Regions from separate parts of the Cupriavidus sp. KK10 genome, predicted to be linked through region 2. Evidence: predicted binding sites of a transcription regulator. Region 2 holds the regulator's gene; the other holds the start of a gene.
The links. The regulator sigma-54, encoded in region 2, starts transcription at its own class of promoters, with help from an activator protein. The targets are predictions, from matches to a motif close to TGGCANGNAANCTGCTTT.
Positions count from the first base shown of each region.

Region 1 (12,222 bases), on a different replicon from region 2:
TTCGCCATCGTGGCGGCCATGCGTTCGACCCCGCCGAATACATTCAGCGTGCCGGTCAGGAAGCAGATCGCCGGCCCTGCCGTCGCGCTGGCTCCCTGGTGCCGGCCCGGGCTACTGGTAGCGCGCGGCCGCATCGGTGGCCTCCACGTGTGGCGCCGCACCGGCGCTGGCGAGCCTTGCATACAGGCGCAGCCACTCGCGGGCAATGACCTCGATGTTGAATGCCGCCGCGATATGCTGGTGCCGCGCCGCTTCGTCGGCAGGCTCACCGCGCCCGTGCGCGACCGCGTCGCGAATGGCGCGCGCCAATGCCGCGGTATCGCCACGAGGGACCAGGGTGCCGATGGTGCCGAGCATGGCCGGGACGCCCGAGGCATCCGTGGCGACCACCGGGCATCCGCACGCCAACGCTTCGCCCACGACCAGCGGCATCCCTTCGATCAGGGACGACAGCACGAACAGATCCGCCGCATTCAGCAGCGCCGGCACGTCCGCCCGCTGGCCCTATTTAGTCTGCGAGTGATGCGCTATACACTAAACTGCGCCGCCAATTCCGCTCGTGCTGGAATACAGACGCCGACGAAGCAGGACAGTCTGGCTAGCTGCGCCAAGCACGCGCTCGAGCAGCTGCACGCGCATAAAAGCTACGACTTTTATTACTTCAATTACTTCCTTCCAGGTATATGTTTTTCGCCAAATATCACTTAGAGTGTTGATTTTTAAGGGGAATCTTGTATCAGCGCCCGCTCCTCGGACCCTGCATCGCAATATCAAGCGCCACGGGCACCGCGTGCTGATGCAGGCGACCGAACTCGCGCGACTTCGGTCAGTCACTGGCTGGGCCGCCAGTCAACCTGCCCTTTGTTCTACCTCCCGGGATATGTGACTGCGCAACCCGGGACTTCTCTTCAGCCCAGAACTTGGGCAACTCACCACCCTTACCAAGTGATCATTTCCTATTGGTGCTGTTGCGCGTTAATGGTCAGCGCGGCAATCAAGCCGGCTTTGACCAGCAATTCCTCCGGGACGACTTCGTAGGTTGTGCCACCGACGTCGACGGTACGACATTCCGAGTCTCCGCAGACGGAACAACAGGCACTGCTTCCCACCGAGGCATTGACCCATTCCTCCAAGGGCTTTCCGGCGATCCAGATGCGGTTGGATTCGGACGGGCTGGCCTGGAAGGTGGCTTCGTCAATCTCTCGGGTCTCCAACACCGGTTCGATACCCAACGGCATCAACTGTTCGCGCAGTTGCCGGAAGGCCCGCTCGACTTCATCGCCCGTGCTGGCACATCGGGGGCAAGTTTGGCCGCTGGAGACGAGTCGCTGCCAAACGATGGGAAGCGTCTTCATGGCGTTACCTCACAGAGGATGATCCAGCCTCGATCCGAGGCTGCTGAACAAGTAGATGCTCCAGGCCCGCGACGCCGACGGGAGATTCGGCAAGCCACGGTACCAGCGCACAGTCATGCGCCAGGTCGTCGGCGACACGACGGATGAACGGCACTTCGTAGGCCCCGCGCTCGCACAGCACGGGGTGAGTCGTTCCACTCGCCAGGAGCGACTGATTGATGACCCACGCGTAGGGCTGGATACCAGCACGGACCAAGTCCTTGGTTAGGCGCTCCGCCTCGTGCACGGGCGTGGCCTCCGGCAGGGTGACGATGAGCACCCGCGTGTAGCGCGGGTCGCGCAACCGGGGCAACAGTTGCCGCACCGCCTCGGGCATGTCTCCTTGTGTGCGCATGACTTCGCGGTGATAAGCCTCGGCGGCGTCGAGCAGCAGGATGGTGTGGCCTGTGGGGGCCGTGTCCAGTACGACAAATCCGTTCTTGCCTTCATCCACGGTACGGGCAAAGGCCCGGAAAACCGCAATCTCCTCGGTACAGGGCGAACGCAGGTCTTCTTCCAGCATCGCGCGGCCGGCGGCGTCCAGTTGATGTTCGGCCTTGGCGAGCACTTCCTCGGTGTATTGCCGCACTTCCTGGGATGGGTCGATACGGGTCACCGTCAGGCCCGGAATCCGACCGTCAACGGTGGCGGCGATGTGCGCGGCTGGGTCGGTCGTCGACAGCACCACCGGGCGGCCCTTCTGCGCAAGTGCCACGGCAATGGCGGCTGCGACAGTGGTCTTACCTACGCCGCCTTTGCCCATCGTCATGATCACGCCGTGGCCGGCGCGGGCCAGGTACTCGACCAAGCAGCTCAAGCCGGGCGGCAAGCTGGTTTCCGGCATCTCGTGCCGGGTCGGCGACGCCACGGTCTCCGGGTAGGCCATCGCACGCAGCGCGTCCAATCCGACAGTGCCGCGTGGGAGGAAGGGAATGCTCGTCCGCGGTAGTCCAGCCAGTTCAGCCGGCATGTTAGCCAATGCTTCGGCCGCTCGCTGCGCCATGGCGGTCGCGATTGGGTCGCCGGAGGTGGCGTCCGTGAACAGGCCATTAATGACCAGGCTCTGGTTGCGTATGTCGAGGCCGGCCAGTTCCGCGCGCGTGCGATTGGCTTCCCGCAAGGACGCGGTGTCGGCGCGGGAAACCAGAACGACGGTCGTCTCGGTCGCGCTGGAAAGCCGCGCGACGGTTGCCGCATATAGCGCCTTTTGTTTTTCCAGGCCGGCCAGCGGGCCTAGGCAGGAGGCGCCTCCTGTGGATGAGGAGATGAACTCGTCCCATGCCGACGGCAAAGTCAGGAGCCGCAGCGTGTGTCCGGTCGGAGCCGTGTCGAAGATGACGTGGTCGAATTCGGCGGTGGCAGCCGGGTCACCCAGGAGCTTCGAGAACTCGTCAAACGCTGCAATCTCGACGGTGCACGCACCGGAGAACTGCTCCTCCATGCTCTGGATGGCCGCCTCTGGCAGGACGCCTCGGTAAGGCGCCACCATGCGCTCCCGGTAGGCGTGTGCCGCCGCTTCCGGGTCGACGTTCAGCGCGAATAGACCGCCTGCTCCCGGTACGGCCGTCGGCACCTGGCTCAGTCTCACGCCCAGCACCTCGTCCAGGTTGGACGCCGGGTCAGTGCTGACGATGAGCACCGTTTTTCCAGTTTCCGCCAGCGCCAGGCCGGTGGCACAGGACAGCGAGGTCTTGCCGACCCCGCCTTTGCCAGTGAAGAACAGGTAACGGGTACTGGTCGATGGCAAGGACATGGTGCCTCCGCGTTAGCAGCAGCCCGAGCCAGGCGTGCAGCCGCCTAGCTTGACGCGGGGCTTCTCCGCTGTGGTCAGCGTGATATTGAGCTTCTGCGCCAGTTGTTGACGCGAGGGGTACATGCCGGTGGAGACAATGCGCCCGTCGACGGCAATGATGGGCAGGCGGTCCATGCCGCCTTCCATTTCCTTGACCACGGCGGGGTTAGCCACGAACGCTTGCGCCTGCTGCCCCAGGTTGTACCGAGCCACCGTCACGCCATGCTCTTCGACCCATTTCAGATCAGCGGCGAATTGCGCCAGCACCGGGTTGACGTCGACGCCACAGACTCCGGTAGAGCAGCACATCGCCGGGTCAAAAATTTCCAGTTTCATGGTGAGGTCCTCCATTCGAAAAGTCTCTGGGCCCGTAGTCTGTAAGCTAGCGAATGAAACAACCGTCCGCCTTGCCCTGAATCAAACCCAGCGCCAAGTAAAAAAAGTGGCCGCGACGTTCCCCCAAACTGTTCGCCAATTGAGCTCGGGTGCCATTCGTCGTTGCCGGTGCCAGCACGCGGCCAACCGCGCGGCAAGTCGACTGACGCTCATATCTTTGAGATGCGGTCGAGGCATTCCCGCAATTCGCCGTTGTTTATGGTTTCCGGCGGCAGCATCAGCAGTTGGAGCATGCGATAGCCGATGGCCCGTCGCGCCAACTTAGCCGCGCCGTCAGTTTGTACTCTGTTCAATTTGGCGGATAGCCATCAGCATGGCAATGGCCGCCACGCCGAGACCGGACGACAACCACAATGACTTCGCGCCAAACGCGTCGAGGCACATGCCGAATAGCCAGGGAGCCAGGGCTTGCGCCACGCGCGCGGGGACCATCAGTACCCCTTGTCGGTGACCGTAGCCGCTGGGCCCGAAGATGGCCAGCGGCAAAGTGCCCTTGGCGATCGTCAGGATGCCGTTGCCAGCACCATGCAGCTGCGCCGAACAAGGGCGCTGCCGGGGCTCCAGCGAGCCCGAAGGCGAGTGCCCCGGCCGGATGAAGCGCCGCGGCCAGGCGGGCCGACAGCAACGGATGCACCTTGCGCAGCAGACCATTTCCAGAATCCGTGCGCCGACTTGCGCCGGACCGATCAGCGCACCCACCGTGACGGCCGTTGCCAGCGTTGCGCCGCCGGCTTGCAGCAACCGCGGAAGATGCGCTGCCATGGCTGTGCTAATGAACCAGGTCGCCGCGAAAACAGTCGCCAGCGCGAAGGAAGCGAACCGCTGCGAAGGCAACTCATCTGTTGTAGCCTGTTGCGCCGTTGAGGACCACCTGTTGGGCGCTGGTGCCGCAGATACCGCACCGCGCGGCATGCTCAGGTTCAGGGCCAGGCCCAGGGTGAGATGTAGCGCAGCCCAGGCAAGACAGGCGCCACGCCACCCGATATGCGACTCCATGTAGGTCGATAGTGGCCAGCCTACCGTGCTGGCGAAGCCTGCGATCAGGGTGATACCGGTAATGGCACCGCGCGAGCGGTTGCCATACAGCGCCACCAAGGTTGCAAAGGCGGCTTCGTACAGGCCAGCACCCATCCCAATGCCCAGAATTGCCCAGGCGGCAAAAAGACCGACGACGCCCTGGGAGATTCCCAGCCCCGCCAGGCCGACCGCGAAGATGAGGCTCGTGGCGGCCAGCACGGAGCGGCCGCCCGTGCGATCAATCATCCGGCCTGCGGAGGGCCCGAGCAGCGCCGAGACAATGAGGGCGCCGCTGAAGGTTGCAAAGATCGTCGGCGTGGACACACCGAGATCGCGTGCCATTGGCGTGGCCAGCATCGCCGGCAGATAGTATGTCGACCCCCATGCCAGTGTCTGGGCAATTCCCAGCCTGGCGATCACACCACCATGGCCATCGTGTTGTTTGTTATTCGACTTCGCCGCTGTCGGTGTCGCCGACCTGGGCATCGCGTTCATGGCTCATGGCCGCCGCCGCAAGCGCGGTGGCGTTTGCCTCGGCAGCTTCCTTGCGCTCGCTGTAGCGATCCGTCAGGTAGTCGCTGCGATCGCGGACCAGCAGCGTGAACTTGTAGAGCTCCTCCATGACGTCGACCACACGGTCATAGTAGGAAGACGGCTTCATCCGGCCAGTTGCGTCGAACTCCTGATAAGCCTTGGCGACGGATGACTGATTGGGAATTGTGACCATCCGCATCCAGCGACCCAGCACGCGCAGTGAGTTGACGGCGTTAAACGATTGCGAACCGCCGCAGACCTGCATAACCGCAAGGGTGCGGCCCTGCGTCGGGCGAATGCCGCCCATTTCAAGCGGAAGCCAGTCGATCTGGTTCTTGAACACGGCGGTCAGCGTGCCGTGCCGCTCGGGGCTGCACCAGACCTGGCCTTCCGACCATTCAGACAGCTTGCGCAGATCGACGACCTTGGGGTGGTCCGCCGGCACGCTGTCGGCCATCGGCAAGCCATGCGAGTCGAATACGCGTGTTTCGGCCCCGAAATGCCTGAGGATTCGCTCGGCTTCCATCACCAGCAGCCGGCTGTACGACGTCTCGCGCAACGAGCCGTAGAGCAGCAGGATTCTTGGCGGGTGGGTGCTTACGCGAGCTGGCGTGAGCTTGGGCAAGTCAGGAGTATCCAGCACCGCCGGCACGACATTGGGCAGAGCTGCGGTCACGACTTGACCCTCCGGCCCTGCGCGTCGATGACAACCTCGCCATCCTCCTTGGCGAAAGCGGCCTGCTGAGGCGAGGGCAGAATATCGAGCACCACTTCCGAGGGGCGGCACAGCCGCACGCCAATGTCCGTGATGACGAACGGACGATTGATCAGGATCGGGTGGGCCATTATCGCGTCGAGCAACTGTTCTTCCGTCAGTGCCGGATCCGCGAGACCCAGTTCCGCGTAGGGTGTGCCCTTCTCGCGAATCGCCTGGCGTACGGTGAGACCCGCGCGACGGATCATGTCCCGCAACTCGGTACGCGAAGGCGGCGTACTCAGGTACTCGATCACGATGGGCTCAATGCCTGCGTTGCGAATCATCGCAAGCGTGTTGCGGGACGTGCCGCAGTCGGGGTTGTGATAGATGGTGACAGTCATACAGGTCCTTAATGTGCTTTCGCCACGCCTGGATACTTATCAAGGCGCTTCATGTACTGGCTTTGGCGGCGACGGCGGAGCGACTCACAGGCGAACAGGGATTGCCGCCACAGCAGTTTTCCGTGAGATAACCGATCAAGCCGCTCATGGTCTCGAAGCGCGCCGCATAGATAACCGAGCGTCCGTCCTGCCGACTGGACAGTAGTCCGGCCCGATGAAGCTCCTTCAGATGAAACGACAACGACGAGGCAGGCATCTTCATCAGCTCGGCGATGCGGCCGGCAGGCAAGCCTTCCGGGCCCGCTTGCACAAGCAGCCGGAACACCGACAGACGGATGGAATGAGCGAGCGCAGCCAGCGCTTCGAGTGCGTTTTTGGTTTCCATCGTTCGACTATAGTCGAATGATGGAAACAATGCAACCCAGTCAAGCAGGCTCGCGGTGAGTAAAGGGCTGCTGGCCAGCGCAAAATCCGCAGCACATCGCTAAATTTTGCTCTGCAACTTGAAGTGGGGCCGTCATTGCCCTAGAAATTACTTAGACAATTCCAGAAATATCGAGATCCAGTCGCGTGCCCCCTTGGGAAGCGCGGCCGCCCGGCAAGTCGCCCTCCATAGCCCTGCGACCACGACCTACCTCAGGCCACTCAGCTTGGTCCGTGATCGCTTTCGGAAGGAGGGGCGACATGTCAATTTCGCGCAGAGGATTCCTGAAGGCCGTCGGTGGCTCCGCAGCCGGCGTAGGCATTTCGGGTGCAGTAGTGAGCCCGGCTACTGCAGCCCCGCCACCAGCGGACGTGGGCCGCACAACCCTGCCGTTCAAGCCGAAGGTAATCGCCCGTGCTGGCCAGCTCCAGCCCAACACGCCGGTCAGCTTTACCTACCCCGATGCCTCGTCACCGTGCGCGGTGATCAAGATGGGCACGCCAGTCCCTGGTGGCGTCGGCCCCGATCGCGACATCGTTGCCTACAGCACCCTCTGCACGCATATGGGCTGTCCCGTGGCCTACGACAAGGCCGCGCACACGTTCCGGTGTCCCTGTCATTTCAGCATCTTCGATCCCGAGAAATCCGGGCAGATGGTTTCCGGGCAAGCCACCGAGAATCTGCCGATGGTCCAGCTCGAGTACGCCGCCGACGGGAGCGTCAAAGCCATCGGCGTCGAGGGACTGATTTACGGGCGTCAAGCCAACCTGCTGTAGAAGGGGGCACTTCCATGGCGACCAACAAGGACCGGGTGGCGCTGCCCCCGGCAAATGCGCAGCGCACCAATCTGACATGCCATTTCTGCATTGTGGGGTGCGGATATCACGTCTACAAGTGGCCGGAGAACAGCGAAGGCGGCCGGGCTCCCGGCCAGAACGCGCTCGGGCTGGACTTCCGCAAGCAGCTTCCACCCCTTTCCGTGGTGATGACCCCGAACATGCAGAACACGATCACCGATCGAGATGGTCGACGCTACAACATCATGATCGTGCCCGACAAGCAGTGCTCGGTGAACAAGGGCCTGTCGTCCACGCGCGGCGGTCAACTGGCCAAGGTGATGTACAACCCCGATGGGGTTGCTCGCGAACGGCTGCGCAGCCCGCGCATCTACGTGTCCGACCAGTGGGTAGACACCAGTTGGGACGATGCCCTGGCCCTCTATGCCGGCCTGACCAAGAAGATCCTCGATCGGGATGGTCCCGCCGCACTGGCATTTGACTGTTTCGACCACGGTGGTGCTGGCGGCGGCTTCGAGAACACCTGGGGCACGGGCAAGCTGATGTTCACAGCCCTGAAAACGCCGCTGGTCCGCATCCATAACCGCCCGGCGTATAACTCCGAATGCCATGCTACCCGCGAGATGGGAATCGGCGAGCTGAATAACAGCTACGAGGACGCGGAACTGGCAGACGTGATCATGGCGGTCGGCTGCAACTCCTACGAGACACAGACCAACTATTTCCTTGCCCACTGGCTGCCGAATCTGCAGGGCCAGACGATGGACAAGCGCAAGCAGCGCTTCCCTGGCGAGAGCATGGCCGCTGCCAAGGTCATCTTCGTCGACCCACGTCGTACGACGACGATCGCGATCGCGGAGCAGGCCGCCGGCAAAGAGAACGTGCTGCACCTCGATATCGAGCCCGGTACCGATATCGCGCTATTCAACGGACTACTCACCTATGTCGTGGACCAGGGGTGGCACGACAAGGAGTTCATCGCCACCTACACCAAGGGGTTCGACGCCGCGCTGCGCGCCAACAAGCTGTCTCTGGATGAATGCAGCCGCATCACCGGCGTGCCCACCGACAAGCTGCGCCGCGCGGCGGAATGGGCATACAAGCCGAAAGCGTCGGGTCATCGCCCTCATACGATGCATGCCTACGAGAAAGGCATCATCTGGGGCAACGACAACTACCTGATTCAGTCCGCGCTCGTGGATCTGGTGCTCGCAACGCACAATGTCGGCCGACGCGGAACCGGTGTCGTACGGATGGGCGGCCACCAGGAGGGCTACGCTAGGCCTCCATATCCGGGCAACACCAAGATCTATGTCGATCAGGAGATCATTCACGGCAAGGGCCTGATGTACACGGCGTGGGGTGCGAATCCATTCCAGACCACGCTCAATGCCCAGGAACATCGCGCAGTCATTCTTCGCCGTGCCGGCATCGTCCGGGAAGCCATGGCCCGCCAACGTGGCGCATCGATGCAACAGATGACGGATGCGATCTATGACGCCGTGAAAAGCAAGGGTGGTCTTTTCCTCACCAACATCAACCTGTACCCCACCATGCTGTCCGACGGCGCGCACCTGATGCTTCCTGCCGCCCATCCCGGCGAGATGAATCTCACGTCAATGAATGGCGAGCGTCGGATGCGGTTGTCCGATCGCTTCATGGATCCGCCGGGCACGGCGCGGCCGGATTGCCTGATCGCTGCGGGCATCGCCAATACCCTCAAGCGCATGTACGAGGCGGAAGGCAAGCAAGAGATGGTGGCGCGCTTCAGCGGCTTCGACTGGAAAACGGAGGAAGATGCCTTCAACGACGGATTCCGTCAGGCGGGACAGCCCGGCGCGGTGCCGATCGATAGCCAGGGCGGCAAGACGGGCAACCTCGTCACCTTCGCGCGCCTGCGCGCCATGGGCAACAACGGCGTTCAATTGCCGGTTCAGGCGTATCGCGATGGCAAGCTGATCGGCACTGAGATGCTCTACATGGATGGCAAGTTCGATACCGCCGACGGCAAGGCAGAGTTCAAGCCAGCCACCTGGCCCGGCCTGCCGAAACCGGTGGCAGACCTGAAGGCCAAGTACCATTTCTGGATCAATAATGGCCGTGTCAACGAAGTTTGGCAAACGATGTACCACGACCAGTACAACGACTTCGTTCGCGCCAGGGTGCCAATGGCCTATCTCGAAATCAATCCCGAGGATGCACGGACTCTTGGCATCAGCTCCGGTGATGTGGTCGAGGTCTACAACGACTATGGCTCGACCTATGCGCTGGCGTACCTCGAGCCAGACATCAAGCGGAATCAGACCTTCATGCAGTTTGGCCACTACAACGGCGTGATGGGCAACGTGACCACACCGTGGACGGACCGCAATGTCGTGCCGTACTACAAGGGGACCTGGGCGGATCTGCGTCGGATCGGCACCGTGGCGGACTTCAAGGAAACCGTGAGCTTCAAGAGGCGTCGTTTTGAGACGACCTGATCGCGAGAGGGCCGGACGTGTCCGGCCCCGATGCAACGTCTTCAGGACCGATCCGCCTGGTGCTCGCCGGAAGACTCAATGACATTAGGGTGGCCGCGGCGAATCTGTCGCGGCTCCAGCATGCGGTGCACCATGAGCCCGATGGCCGCACCCGCGCACTGCGCGAGAACGAAGCCCGGCACGCTGCCCGGCGCAATCCCGGCGAAGCTGTTGCTGAACATGCGACCGAAGGCTGCTGCCGGATTGGCGAACGACGTGGATGCGGTGAACCAGTATGCCGCGCCGATGTAGGCCGCGACCATCGCCGAGGCGCGACCGTTCGGGGCGCGCAGAATCACAAGTAGCAGTCCGGCCGTTGCGACGGCTTCAGCGATCCATTGTCCCGGGCCGGTGCGCACCTTGGTGGAGAACTGGAGGAGCGTCATGTCGAACATGGCATGGGCCAGCCACGCGCCCAGAACCGCGCCGGCGAGCTGCGCGACGATGTATGGGATCAAGGCGGTTCCAGGCAGCTCGCCCTGTACCACCATGACCGCGCTGACGGCCGGATTGAAATGCGCACCGCTGATGGGGCCAAAAACCTCAATCAGGATGTACAGGCCACCAACCGTGGCCGCAGTGTTGGCCAGGAGGGCGACAGCGACGTTTCCGCCGGCGAGCCGCTCCCCCATGATCCCTGAGCCAATCACGACGGCCAGGAGCAATGCCGTGCCCAGTGCTTCTGCGGCAAGCCTGCGCTGCAAATCAATCATGATGCTTAGCTCTTCGAAATTCGGTCGAGGCATTCCTGCAGCTCGGCATTACTCATGTTGTCCAGCGGCAGCATCAGCAACTGGAGCATGCGATAACCGATGGCCTGCCGCGTCAACTCGAAGGCCTGACGCTTACCCTCATCTCCGCCCGGCGCGTTTGACGGATCGGGGTAGCCCCAATGGACCTTGACGGGGCTGCCTGGCCAGTAGGGGCATTCCTCTGCGGCGGCACTGTCGCACACGGTGATGACCACGCGCATCTGCGGTGCGCCTTTCGCGACGAACTCGTCCCAGCTCTTGCTGCGAAGACCCGACGTGTCCACGCCAACGTTTGCCAGGGTCTCCAGTGCAAAGGGATTGATGCGGCCGCTCGGTGCACTGCCGGCACTGTAGGCGCGCACATCCTTGCCCAGCATGTCAGCCCAGTAATTAAGCGTGCCCTCGCTGAGGACGCTGCGCGCGGAGTTGTGAGTGCAGAGGATCAGTACGTTTGTGGTCATGAAAAAACAGGCTAGTTCTGCCCGATCTCGCGCACTGCCTTTTGCAGGGCAACTTTATCGAGCTTGTAAATCGGTAATGACAGGAGCAGTTCGATGCGTCGTTTCAGCGTGAGCGCCGTATCGCGTATCGCTTGCTGCTTGCGTTCTTCCGTGCCTTCAACCGCCACTGGGTCTGCGACACCCCAGTGCGCGGTCATCGGTTGGCCTGGCCATACCGGGCAAACTTCGCCGGCGGCCTTGTCGCAAACGGTGAAGACGAAGTCCAGCTCGGGCGCGCCATGCTGCGAGAACTCATCCCAGCTCTTGCTGCGAAAGCCGTCCGTTGGGATCCCATACTGCTTCAGCGTGTGCAGTGCATGGGCGTTTACGCGCCCGGTCGGGTGGCTACCAGCCGAGAAGCCCCTGAAGCGGCCTTGTCCGAGATGGTTTAGCAGGCCCTCGGCAAGAATCGAACGCGCCGAGTTGCCCGTGCAGACGAACAGGACGTTGTAGGTTCTTTCCGTCACGATTGTGCTCCTAGCAGCAAGAAGTGTCAGGGTTCACGGCAATGCCGAGTGCCTTGCCACGCGGTGCGCGGGGTGGGCAGCAGGCTGAGTTCGTAGCGGTTGCCTCGTCCGGTTTGCTTTCGCTGAACACGGGGATGTTGGCGAGCGAGTGGAAGTGCTCCCATGCAATCCCTTGCGGGTCGGTGACCCAGTGCTTGTCGCTGCGCGCGTAGCAGCAGGTCGTCGCGCCTTCGTCGAGCACGGCCATGTCGGCCGCTTCGGCGCGTGCCTTCAGCTCAGCCAGCTCGGCCGCATCGTCCACCTGGAAGCCGAGATGGTCGACGCCCGGCTGATCGCCGCGTGTCGAGATCGCGAAATTGATGCGCGGATCGTCCAGCATCCACTTGGCATAGTCGCTCTCCACGCGCGTCGGCTCAGCGGCGAACAGCCTGGAGTAGAACGCAATGCTCTTGCTCAGGTCATCGACGTGGAGGTGAACGTGAAATCGCTTCATCAGAATCTTCCGTCAGCATTGGCAGGAGGTCGCGCTGAC
Region 1 covers NZ_CP073678.1:9,678-21,899, forward strand. The annotation lists gene KB879_RS31190 (glycosyltransferase) at 112-456, opposite strand; gene KB879_RS31195 (DUF2703 domain-containing protein) at 957-1,355, opposite strand; gene arsA (arsenical pump-driving ATPase) at 1,360-3,147, opposite strand; gene arsD (arsenite efflux transporter metallochaperone ArsD) at 3,160-3,522, opposite strand; partial or broken gene KB879_RS31210 (MFS transporter) at 3,856-5,019, opposite strand; gene arsH (arsenical resistance protein ArsH) at 5,045-5,809, opposite strand; gene arsC (arsenate reductase (glutaredoxin)) at 5,806-6,231, opposite strand; gene KB879_RS31225 (helix-turn-helix transcriptional regulator) at 6,281-6,616, opposite strand; gene KB879_RS31230 (arsenate reductase (azurin) small subunit) at 6,916-7,431, shown strand; gene KB879_RS31235 (arsenate reductase (azurin) large subunit) at 7,446-9,932, shown strand; gene KB879_RS31240 (MIP/aquaporin family protein) at 9,974-10,684, opposite strand; gene KB879_RS31245 (arsenate reductase ArsC) at 10,690-11,184, opposite strand; gene KB879_RS31250 (arsenate reductase ArsC) at 11,196-11,693, opposite strand; gene KB879_RS31255 (ArsI/CadI family heavy metal resistance metalloenzyme) at 11,701-12,183, opposite strand; gene KB879_RS31260 (helix-turn-helix transcriptional regulator) at 12,196-12,222, opposite strand, start outside.
Region 1: KB879_RS31230 (arsenate reductase (azurin) small subunit) is a predicted target of sigma-54. The motif match lies at 6,753-6,770, and genes of this name have one in related genera.

Region 2 (12,222 bases):
GGCGGGGCTGGGCTACTACTCGCGCGCGCGCAACCTGCACCGCTGCGCCATGCAGGTGGTGAGCGAGCACGGTGGCCGTTTCCCGACCGATCCCGCGCTGCTGGCCACGTTGCCCGGCATCGGCCGCTCCACCGCCGCGGCGATCGCCGCGTTCAGCGCCGGCGTGCGCTCGCCGATCCTGGACGGCAACGTCAAGCGCGTGTTCGCGCGCTGCTTCGGCATCCACGGCCATCCGGGCGAGCGCGTGGTGGAAACGCGCATGTGGCAGCTGGCCGAGCTGGCCTTGCCAGCGGCAGGCCCGCGCCAGGCCGAGGACATGATCGCCTATACGCAAGGGCTGATGGACCTGGGCGCCACGGTATGCTCGCGCGGCAAGCCGGCCTGCCTGGCCGATGCCGGCGCGTGCCCGCTGTCGGCCGACTGCGTGGCGCGCCGCGACGGTCTCACCGGCGTGCTGCCCACGCCCAAGCCGCGCGCGGCCATCCCCGAGCGCAGCACGGTGATGCTGCTGGTCCGGCGCCAGCGCGAAGTGCTGCTGCGCCTGCGCCCCGGCAGCGGCATCTGGGGCGGGCTGTGGAGCCTGCCTGAGATGCCGGTCGACAGCGTGCCCTTCGACGCGGAAGCCGCCGAGGCGGCGGCGCTCGACTATGCCAGCGCCTTCGGCAAGCCCGCGCGCGCCGCGCTGACCGGCGAGCTGACCCATGTGTTCACGCACTTCCGCCTGCTGATCCGTGCCATCCGGGTCGATGTGAGTGCGGACGGCGCAAGCCTGATGGCGCAGGACAGCGCCGCGGAAGCCGCGCAGCGCTGGATCTCGCTTGACGATCTCGATGCGGTGGGGATGCCCGCGCCGGTGCGCAGGCTGCTGGAGGACCAGGCGCGCGGCGGGCTGTTCTGAAGTCTGGGGTTGGGGATCCGCGCCTAGAGCATGTGGTTCTGGCGCATGTAGCGGTGCACGATCTCGATGCGCATGCCGGCATCGGGCAGCGCCATCAGCATCTGCTTGGCCTTGAGCGGCACCGGCAGCAACTCACACAGCCGGTTGGCGACCCAGCTCGGGTCGTCCCACAGGTAGGGCTCGTCGAACGGCAGCCGGTCAGGGTGCTCGGCGTGCAGCCGCGTGACAATGCGCCGCAGCGCATCCAGGCATTCGCCCAGCAGCTCCAGCTTGCAGTCGATGATGTCGGGGGGCAGCACCTCGGCGCGGGCGACCAGCAGGCCGTCGTCGCGGGTGTCATGGCTGACGATATGGAAGCGCTCGCGGCCGCGCGCGCGGATCAGCAGCACGCCCAGCTGCTCCATGTTGCAGTCGACGATTTCCGCCAGGCAGCCGACCAGCTCGGGCACGGTAGGCTGGTCCGGCCGGGCCACTTCCTCGCCGCTTTCGATCAGGCAAACGCCAAAGGGTGTGTTGTCGCGCAAGCAGTTGCGCACCATGTCGACATAGCGCGCCTCGAACACGCGCAATGGCAGCCGTCCACCGGGAAACAGCACGGTGTGCAACGGGAACAGCGGCAGGTTGTCGAGCGTCCGTGGCGGAACTTCTGATCCCGTGGGACGGTAGAGGTCGGTCGAGGACATGCAGTGCCAGCTTGGGTATCGCGCAGCAATGGGCCAGCCGGCCAACGCGGTGCGCAGATGCCAGTGATCCCAGTGGGCAGTCCCGCCTGCGTCAGCCCGCCGGTGCGAGCTCTCGGTGTCTCACCAGCACATTACCATGCGCCCGGAAGTAGTTGGCAAGCCTTTCCGTAATATAGACCGAGCGATGCTGCCCGCCGGTGCAGCCGATCGCCACGGTCAGGTAGCTGCGGTTGTCGGCAATGAAGCTTGGCAGCCACTTTTCCACATAGGCGCGGATATCCTCGGCCATTGCCAGCACCATTGGCTGGGCCTGCAGGAAGTCGATCACCGGCGTGTCACGCCCCGTCAGCGGGCGCAAGGCCAGGTCGTAATAGGGGTTGGGCAGCGAGCGCACGTCGAACACCATGTCCGCATCGCTGGGCACGCCATGCTTGAAGCCGAACGACTCGAACAGCAGCGTCAGCCGCTGGCTGTCGTCGCGGATCAGCTCCTTGATCCAGCTGCGCAGCGTATTGGTGCGCACATTGCTGGTGTCGATGCGGTGCGCGGCCTCGGCCAGCGGGCTCAGCAGCGCGCGCTCCATCTCGATCGCTTCCATCAGCGCGGTGTCGTTGAAGGCCGGTTCAACGCCAGGGCCCGGCATGCCGTCGGTACGCACCGACAGCGGGTGGCGGCGGCGCGTCTCGGAATAGCGCTGCACCAGTGCGTCGGTGCTGGCGGTCAGGAACACCACCTCGACCTGGTGCTCCGCGGCCAGCGCGCGCACGGTGTCGGGCAGCTGGTCGAGCGACTCGCGGCTGCGGATGTCAGTGGCGACGCCCAGGTGCGTATAGCCCTGGCTGTCGAGGTAGCGGGTCAGTTCCGGGATGAACTGAGCCGGCAGGTTGTCCACGCAGTAGTAGCCTGCGTCTTCGAGCACGTTCAGTGCGACGGACTTGCCGGAACCGGATATGCCGGTGATGAGGATGATGCGCATAGCAACTGAAGCATAGCATCACGTGATGAAGGCGTCATGACACCACGCACAAAGCAAGCATGGCGAACCTCGCGGTTCGCCATGCTTTTGCCGTCAGTTTGCAGCGCTGGCTGCGGCTCAGGCTGCCTTGGACAGGCATTCCTTCATGTAGGCCTTGTATTCGTCGCCCTTCTTGCCCTTGCCCGACTTGCTGCAGGAAGCCATTTTCTCCTGCTGGGTCTTGGACGCGCCCTTGGACAGGCATTCCTTCATGAACGCCTTGCGTTCGTCGCCCTTCTTGCCGGCGGCTTGCGTATTGCAGGCCTTCATCTTGTCCTGCTGGGCGTTGGCTGCGGGCTTGTCCGGGGTAGCCGGGGTGGCGGGCGTGGCAGGCATGGCCGGCGTTGCCGGTGCGGTGGCCGCTGGCTTGGCTGGCGTGGCGGGGGTTGCCGGCGTGGCCGTGGTCTGTGCAAAAGCGCTGGCGGCGATCATCGGGGTGACCAGCGCGCACATCGCGATCAGTTTCTTCATGCTTGCTCTCCTGGGTGTGGAAAACTTCATGGCCGCGCGCCATTGCCGGCGTTGCAGCTTCCGTAACGGGCGCGATGCCCATTACAGCACAAAACGGAGCATGCCTGAAGAACGTTGACGTTCTGCGTCAACGCCGTTGTAAGCAAATGAAAACGCTGGGGCTCAGAGCAGGCGGCCCTGGCCGCGCGAAACCGCATCGGCCTGCATCGCGGCGCGCTGCCGGTCCATGAAGTCGCGCAGCGTATCGATGCCGCGCAGGCGCAGGATGGTGTTGCGCACCGCGGCCTCGACCAGCACGGCCAGGTTGCGCCCGGCCGCCACCTGGATCTTGACCATGTGGATCGGCAGGCCCAGCACGTCCAGGTATTGCGAATCGAGCGGCAGCCGCTCGAACTCGCCGTCGTTGCGGCGCACCAACTGCACCACCAGTTTGATCTTCATCTTCCGCCGCACCGCGGTCTCACCGAAGATGGTCTTGATGTCGAGCAGGCCCAGGCCGCGCACTTCAAGCAGGTTCTGCAGCAGCGGCGGGCAGCGGCCTTCGATAAAATCCGGCCCCAGGCGCACGAAGTCCACGGCATCGTCGGCCACCAGCCCGTGGCCGCGCGAGATCAGTTCCAGGCCCAGTTCGCTCTTGCCCAGGCCCGATTCGCCCATGATCAGCACGCCCATGCCCAGGATGTCGAGGAAGACCCCGTGCATGGTCACGCGCGGCGCGGAGATGCGCGACAGGTACAGGCGCAAGTGGTCGATCACCGCGGCCGACGACACCGGCGTGGTGAACAGCGGCGTGGACGAGCGCGTGCAGCGCAGTTCCAGGTCGGGCGGCGGCTCCATGCCGTCGGCGATCACCAGGAAGGGCGGCTCCAACAGGATCAGCTCGCCCATTTGGCGCTTGCGGGTCTCATCGTCCAGCCGCTGGTAATAAGTGATTTCGGGCTTGCCGAGCACCTGGATGCGGTTGGGGTGGATCAGGTTCAGGTGGCCCACCAGGTCGGCGGCGGAGGTGGCTTCGCGGGCGAACTCCACGTCGAAGGCGCGGTCCGCGCCTTCCAGGCCGGCCACCCACGAGAGTTTGATGTCGGCTGCGTTGTCGTCGAAGATGGACTGGGAGGTGACGCCGGTGAGTTCCATGCGGTATGACTGGTGGGGCGGTTTGCGAAGCGCCTGGCGCCTGCCCGGTCTGGTGCCGGCCCGCCTGGGGGATCAGGGGATCAGGGATGCCATGCGATCAGCAACTGATGGACGGCATCGGGCGTCGGCAGCGTGGCCAGTCCTTCGCGCATGTCGCGGTCGGAAAGCAGTTGCGCGATTTCTGACAGGATTTCCAGGTGCTGCTGCGTAGCCTGTTCGGGCACCAGCAGGAAGATCAGCAGCGATACCGGCTTGCCATCCGGCGATTCGAACGGAATCGGCTCGGCCAGGCGCATGAAGGCGGCCAGCGGCTGCTTCAGGCCCTTGATGCGGCCGTGCGGGATCGCCACGCCGGCGCCCAGGCCGGTGGATCCCAGCGACTCGCGCGCGAACAGGTTGTCCGTCACGATGGCGCGCGCCACACCATGGTTGTTCTCGAAGAGGAGCCCGGCCTGCTCGAACACACGCTTCTTGCTGGTGACGCTGACGTCCAGGGTGATGTTGCCGGGTGGCAGCAATTTGGCCAAACGATTCATGGGCGATGCGCAGGATTTCAGTTAGCGGGCAGATCGTTCCGCGGGGCAGTGGGCTGGCTCCGGGCTGCCGTTGGCCTGGCCGGAGGCGTCCGGCCCATTATAGAGCAGCGACTACCCCCGTATTGTGCAGCGCAGCGGGGCAAGCCGGTGCAGAACGATACATGGTGATGCAATCGTGCCTCCGGGCCGGGAGCCGGCGCACCGATGCGGGGCGCGGCCAGGATTCCCTCTCTTTGTATGGCGCAGCATACACCTTGGCGCTGCGCTTGCGAACACTCTTGCCCATTCGGGTGAAAAGCGTTGGCTCCGGCGCCACAGCCGGGCCGCACCGCCAGTGCGGGCGCGGCATGCCGGCGGCAACCCGGAACGCAAGGGCGCAAAAAAGCCGCGCTTCGTGGCGCGGCTTGCCTGTTCAATCCTGATTCAGCAGCCCGCTGCGGGGCTGCCGGGCACGGTCATTGCTGCATTTGCGCTGCGGCCATCTGGTACTTGACCGCTTCGCGGTCGTGGCCTTGCACGCGATCCTTGTAGCGGATCACCTGACGGTCCAGCTTGTCGACGAGTGCGTCGATCGCTGCATATAGGTCTTCGTGATGCGCCTCGACAAAGATGTCCTTGCCCTTGAGATGTAGATTAATTTCCGCGTACTGACGCCGGTCCTTTTCCTTGTGGTTGTCGACAGAGAGCAGCACGCTAACGCCAATGACCTGATCGAAATGCCTGACGATTCGCTCCAGCTTCGTTTCCACGTACTCACGCAGAGGGGGCGTGATGTCCAGGTGGTGTCCACTGATCTTGAAGTTCATAGCGCTTCTCCTTCTGAAAGAGCCTCACCAGGCAGGCGGTGGGCTCGGCTACAAAGACTTGCGGAGATTGACTGCGGGGATCTTCAGGGCTTCGCGATACTTGGCAACAGTGCGGCGCGCAACAACAAAGCCTTGCTCACCCAGCAGTTCGGCAATGCGACTGTCGGAAAGGGGATTCCTCGGGTCTTCGGCTCCTATCAGTTGCTTGATCAAGGCGCGGATGGCCGTTGATGAAGCCGCGCCACCGGTTTCGGTGGACACGTGGCTGCCGAAGAAGTACTTCAGTTCGAAAGTACCCATCGGCGTTGCCATGAATTTATTGGTCGTCACCCGGGAGATGGTTGACTCGTGTAAACCCAGTGTATCGGCAATCTCCCGCAAAACCAAGGGGCGCATGGCGATTTCGCCGTGACTGAAAAAGTTCTTTTGACGCTCGACAATGGCCTGCGAGACACGCAGGATTGTGTCGAACCTTTGCTGGATGTTCTTGATCAGCCAGCGCGCCTCTTGCAGCTTTTGCTGCAGTCCGGCCGTGCCGGACTCACCCTTCGCGCCACGCAGGATTTGGGCATACATATCGTTGATGCGCAGCCTCGGCATCACATCCGGATTGAGCTGCGCGATCCAGCCGCCGCCACCCTTGCGCACGAACACGTCCGGCACCACAAAGTCCGCTTCCGGGCGGCTGTACGCATGGCCGGGGTAGGGCGCCAGCGAGCGGATCAGTTCGTGTGCGGACTTCAGTGCCACTTCATCTACCTGCAGCGCCTTCTTCAGCCGCGTGTAGTCGCGTACTGCGAGCAACTCCAGGTGATTGCTAACGATGTTCAGCGCCAGTTCGCGTTGCGGGTGCGTCAGGCGTCGCAACTGCAGGGCCAGGCACTCGGCGGCGTTGCGCGCACCCACGCCGGGCGGGTCGAAACTCTGCAGCAGCGTGAGGATGGCGTGGACTTCGTCGATCTCGAACTCGAGTTCTTCCGGCAACTCCGTGCAGATCTCCTCAAGCGATGCGCTCAGGTAGCCATCGTCGTCGAGCGATTCGATCAGGAAGATGGCCAGGCCTTTGTCGCGCGCCGAGATCTTCAGCGGCGTGAGCTGCTCCATCAGGTACTCGCGCAGCGTGGGCTCGGCCTCGCGCAGCTGCATCGGCGTTTTTTCATCCTCGTCGCCCTGGGGGCGGCGGGCAAAGTCGTCCAGGCTCCAGTCGCCGCTGCCGTAGTCGTCGCCGTTGCCGCTGTCGCCATAGCTGTCGTCGTCACCCGCGCCGTCGGCGCGAGCCTCGCCATTGCCCTGGGGCTCAGCCGGGGCGGGCGCCGGTGCGCTCTGCAGGTTGACCGAGCCGTCGGCCGCCACGCGCAGCGGGCTTTCGATCCAGTCGTTCTCGCGCTCGAGCAGCGGGTTTTCCGTCAGCGCCTGTTCGACCTCTTGCTGCAGTTCCAGCGTGGAGAGCTGCAGCAGCCGGATCGACTGCTGCAGTTGCGGGGTCAGGGCCAGATGCTGGGAAAGACGGAGCTGTAGCGACGGTTTCATGCGAGCTATTCTATGCGCATCTTTCCGTTGTTGGAACGGAAATTGCTATCGCTTATGCGGTCCGATCGCCGCTGGCTGTGGGAGGGCCCACGCGCGCCCGCGAAGAGGCCTGCCGCTCGCGGGCAGGCCGTTAAGTCACATGCGGAAGTTCTCGCCCAGGTAGACGCGCCGCACTGCGTCATTGGCGATGATTTCCTCGGGCTGGCCCGCGGCCAGCACCGTGCCTTCGCTGATGATGTAGGCGTGGTCGCAGATGCCGAGCGTCTCGCGCACGTTGTGGTCGGTGATCAGCACGCCGATATTGCGTGCCTTGAGGAAACTGACGATGCGTTGGATCTCGCCCACGGCGATCGGGTCCACGCCGGCGAAGGGTTCGTCCAGCAGGATGAAGCGCGGCGACGACGCCAGCGCGCGCGCGATTTCGACACGGCGGCGCTCGCCGCCCGATAGCGACAGCGCCGGGTTGTTGCGCAGGTGCGCGATCTGCAGGTCGTCGAGCAGCGAATCCAGGCGGCGCTCGATCTCGGTCTTGGGCAGCGGCTTGCCGTTGCTCACCTGAAGCTCCAGCACCGCGCGGATGTTCTCTTCGACGTTGAGCTTGCGGAACACCGAGGCTTCCTGCGGCAGGTACGACAGCCCCATGCGCGCGCGCTCGTGGATCGGCAGGCCGCTGATGTGGTCGCCGTCGAGCACGATATCGCCTTCGTCCAGCGCCACCAGGCCCACGATCATGTAGAACGAGGTGGTCTTGCCCGCGCCGTTAGGCCCGAGCAGGCCGACCACCTCGCCGCTCTTCACGTCGAGCGAGACGTCCTTGACCACCGTGCGCGAGCCATAGCGCTTCTTCAGGTGGCGCACGACCAGCGTGCTGCCGCCGGGAAGGACGGTGGAGGCTTCGACGGAAGGCTTGTCGGCGATGGTTGCGGTATCGGTCATTGGCACGGTCTGGCGTTCAGGCGTTTCTGGCGCGGGCAGGCAAGCCGGCGCCAGGCGTCAGGGTTTGTTGGCAGGCGCGGGCGCCGTCTTCAGGTCCAGCGGCGAGCCGCCATTGCCCGTGGCGCCGGCCTTCTGGTCCTGGCGCGGCGACAACACCGCGCGCACGCGACCGGACGGATTGGCGGCCGCGGCGTCGCCACTGCCGCCGCCGGCGGCCGTGTAGAACTCCTTGCGGCTGTCATAGGTCAGCACCGCGCCGCGGATCTCATCGACCTGCTTGGCGCCCTGCAGGCGCGCCATGCGGGCATTGCCGATCAGCTTGGAGTACTCCTGCTTGCCGTCGTACTCGATGCGGTCGCCCCAGCCGTCGATGTATTCGTCGACGCCTTCGCGCTTCTGGCGGATGTAGGCCTGCTTGCCCGGCTTGGCGGTGGCTACCGCGAACTGGTAGCCCTCGGGGTCGGTGCGCAGTTCGGCGGCGTCGGACTTCAGGATCATGGTGCCCTTGGTTAGCACCACGTTGCCGGTCAGCGTATAGATCTGCTTGACGTCGTCGTAGCTGGCGTTGTCCGCCTCCAGCACCATCGGCTTGTCGCGGTCCGCTCGCTCGGCCAGGGCGGGCTGGGCCAGCAGGCCGAAGGCCATGGCCAGGGCGAGCAGAGCCGGGGCGGTGCGTCGACGGGACGATGTCGTCAGGGAAGCAGTCATGTTGGCAGGGGTTGCTTGAGGGCGTCTGGGTATGTTGGTGCGGGTTGGTGCGGCCCCCGGGCCGGGGCTCAGGACCCCGGCGCGCGGCCTGGGGACGGCCCGGTGATGATGGTGCCGCGTACATTGCCGAGCAATTGTACTTCGCGCGTGACGTTGTTGAAGATCAGGCCGTTGGCGGTCATCACCGACGGGCCGCGCGTCAGCTTGACTGGCTTGTCGGTCTTGACGATGTCGTCATTGATCAGCAGCTGGAAATAACTGGATGCGGCGGTCAGCTGCGGGTCCTTGGACACGTCCACGCCCTGCTGGCGCATGACGAAGCCGTTGCCGTACAGGTCGATCACCGAGCCCTCGGCGTTCATGCGGCCCATATCGGCGCGGGCGGTGACCGGCGGGCGGTCCGGCTCGTACGCGCGCATGGCGGGCCGGGTCACTTCGTAGGTCTGGTCGTCCTCGAAATGGACCATGCGCTCGCCGGTGAAGCGGATCTTGGTGCTGCCGTCCGGCGCCAGCTCGGTGGCCGAGAAGCGGTCCATGAAGTAATCAGGCTCATGCTTCTTGGTGCTTTGCGCGGCCAGGTCTTCCTTGGGGGAGTTGATCTGGACCAGCCAGAACGTGCTGCCCGCCACGAAGGCCATCAGCAGCAGCGGCAGCAGCCGCATGACGATGCCGCTGAGGGAGGCGAGGAGTGCCTGCATGGTGTCCTTGGCGTTGTGCCGGTTGTGCCGGGCCCGCGCCCGCTCAGATGACCTTGGCGCGGGTCAGGTCGTGGATATGCAGCGCGCCGGTCAGGCGGCCGTCGTCGTCCACCACCAGCAGCTGGTTGATGCGGTTGGCTTCCATCACCTGCACCGCCTCGACGGCGAGCTGGTTCTCGTTGACCACGTGCGGGTTGCGGTGCATGACCTCGCCGATGGGCACGGTCTTCCAGTCGCGCGGGGTTTCCAGCAGGCGGCGCAGGTCGCCGTCGGTGAAGACGCCGATGGCGTGTCCGTCCGGATCCACCACGGCGGTCATGGCCATGCCCTTGCGGGTGATTTCCATCAGCGCCTGGGCCAGCGGCGTGTTCTCACGCACCTCGGGCACGGCGTTGCCGGTGCGCATCACGTCGCGCACATGGGTCAGAAGCTTGCGCCCGAGCGCGCCGCCGGGGTGCGAGCGGGCGAAGTCTTCCTCGCCAAAGCCGCGCGCGTCCAGCACCGCCACTGCCAGTGCATCGCCGAGCGCCAGCGCCGCGGTGGTGCTGGCCGTCGGCGCCAGGTTCAGCGGGCAGGCTTCTTTCTCGACCGCCGCGTCCAGGTGGACGTCGGCCAGCTTGGCCAGGTTGGAGTCGGGGTTGCCGGTGACCGAGATCAGCCGCGCGCCGATGCGCTTGACGATCGGGATGATCGACAGCAGCTCGCCGGTCTCGCCAGAATTGGAGAAGGCGATCAGCACGTCGTCGCGCGTGACCATGCCCAGGTCGCCGTGGCTGGCTTCGGCCGGGTGCACAAAGAACGCCGGCGTGCCGGTAGAGGCCAGCGTGGCCGCGACCTTGCGTCCGATATGGCCGGACTTGCCAATGCCCGAGACGACCACGCGCCCGGTGCATTGCAGGATCAGCAGCACGGCACGGGCAAAGTCGCCGTTCAGGCGTCCGGAAAGTGCGGAAACCGCATCGGCTTCGGTCTGGAGAGTGTCGCGGGCGAGTCTGAGTGCTCGATCCGCATCGAAATTGGCTATCATGGCGACGAAGTATACCAACGAATGCGATGGCGCCTGGCCCGACCCATGGCGCACGTCGTGCTTGCCGTGCTCGCCGTATTTTGCCGGCAGGGTGCCCGTGCCGGGTCGGACGCGCGCCTGGCCGGTCACCCAGACCGCCTGATGCATTCTCCGCTGGAACTGACCCTGGTGCTGCTGGCCGCCGCCGTCTTCGGCGTGGTCGCATTCCGCATGCTGCAGCTGCCGCCGATGCTGGGCTACCTGGCCGTTGGCATCCTGATCGGCCCGCATGCGCTGGGGCTGGCCAGCGACACCGCGCAGACCAAGTACCTGGCCGAATTCGGCGTGGTCTTCCTGATGTTCTCGATCGGGCTGGAGTTCAACCTGACCAAGCTGCGCTCGATGAAGCGGCTGGTGTTCGGCCTGGGCGGCTCGCAGGTGGTGCTGTCGATGCTGGCGGTGGTGCCGGCCAGCTGGGCTTTCAACTGGCTGTTCCCGCTGTCCTGGCAGGCGTCGGTGGCGCTGGGCGGGGCGCTGGCGATGTCTTCCACCGCGATCGTCTCCAAGATGCTGTCCGAGCGCATGGAGCTGGAAAGCGAGCACGGCCGCAATATCATCAGCATCCTGCTGTTCCAGGATCTGGCGGTGGTGCCGCTGCTGATCGTGATCCCGGCGCTGTCGCGCGATCCGGGCGACCTGATGGTGGCGCTGGGCCTGGCCACGGTCAAGATCGTGGTGGCCCTGGGCGCCATCTTCTTCCTCGGCCAGCGCCTGATGAGCCGCTGGTTCCACGTGGTGGCGGCGCGCCGTTCGCAGGAACTGTTCATGCTGAACCTGCTGCTGGTGACGCTGGGCATGGCGGCGCTGACCGAGCGGCTGGGCCTGTCGATGGCGCTGGGCGCCTTCATGGCGGGCATGCTGATCTCCGAGACGCCCTACCGCCACCAGGTGGAAGAGGACATCAAGCCGTTCCGCGACGTGCTGCTGGGGCTGTTCTTCGTCACCATCGGCATGCTGCTCAATATCCGCGTAGTGCTGGATCACGTATGGCTGGTGCTGGCGCTGCTGGTGGTGCCGGTGCTGTTCAAGCTGGTGCTGATCGCGCTGCTGGCGCGGGTCTTCGGCTCGCGCCAGGGGGTGGCCATCCGCACCGGGCTGGGGCTCGCGCAGGCCGGCGAATTCGGTTTCGTGCTGCTGAACCAGATCGACGGCCTGAACCTGGTCGACCCGGTGCTGATCCAGGTGATCCTGGCGTCGATGCTGCTGTCGATGCTGGCCGCGCCATTCCTGATCCAGTACAGCGACGCCATCGTGCTGCGCTTTACCGCCAACGAATGGCTGATGCAGTCGCTGAACATGACCCGCATCGCCGCGCAGAGCCTGCAGACCGAGAAACACGCCATCATCTGCGGCTTCGGCCGCAGCGGGCAGAACCTGGCGCACATGCTGGAGCGCGAGGGCATCAACTACGTGGCGCTGGACCTGGACCCCGACCGCGTGCGCGAGGCCGCCGCGGCCGGCGATACCGTGGTCTACGGCGACGCCGGCCGGCGCGAGGCGCTGATCGCCGCCGGCATCCACCGCGCCGCCGCCCTGATCGTCACCTATGCCAACACTCCATCGGCGCTTAAGGTGCTGCACCACGTGCAGGAGCTGGCGCCGGCGCTGCCGGTGATCGTGCGCACGGTGGACGATTCAGAGCTCGACACGCTGCAGAAGGCCGGCGCCACCGAAGTGGTGCCCGAGATCATCGAGGGCAGCCTGATGCTGGCCTCGCACGCGCTGGTGCTGCTGGGCGTGC
Region 2 covers NZ_CP073677.1:438,461-450,682, forward strand. The annotation lists gene mutY (A/G-specific adenine glycosylase) at 1-898, shown strand, start outside; gene KB879_RS02275 (LON peptidase substrate-binding domain-containing protein) at 922-1,581, opposite strand; gene rapZ (RNase adapter RapZ) at 1,673-2,557, opposite strand; gene KB879_RS02285 (PsiF family protein) at 2,675-3,067, opposite strand; gene hprK (HPr(Ser) kinase/phosphatase) at 3,230-4,201, opposite strand; gene ptsN (PTS IIA-like nitrogen regulatory protein PtsN) at 4,282-4,737, opposite strand; gene hpf (ribosome hibernation-promoting factor, HPF/YfiA family) at 5,193-5,543, opposite strand; gene KB879_RS02305 (RNA polymerase factor sigma-54) at 5,592-7,073, opposite strand; gene lptB (LPS export ABC transporter ATP-binding protein) at 7,209-8,009, opposite strand; gene lptA (lipopolysaccharide transport periplasmic protein LptA) at 8,067-8,717, opposite strand; gene lptC (LPS export ABC transporter periplasmic protein LptC) at 8,786-9,415, opposite strand; gene KB879_RS02325 (SIS domain-containing protein) at 9,459-10,442, opposite strand; gene KB879_RS02330 (monovalent cation:proton antiporter-2 (CPA2) family protein) at 10,584-12,222, shown strand, end outside.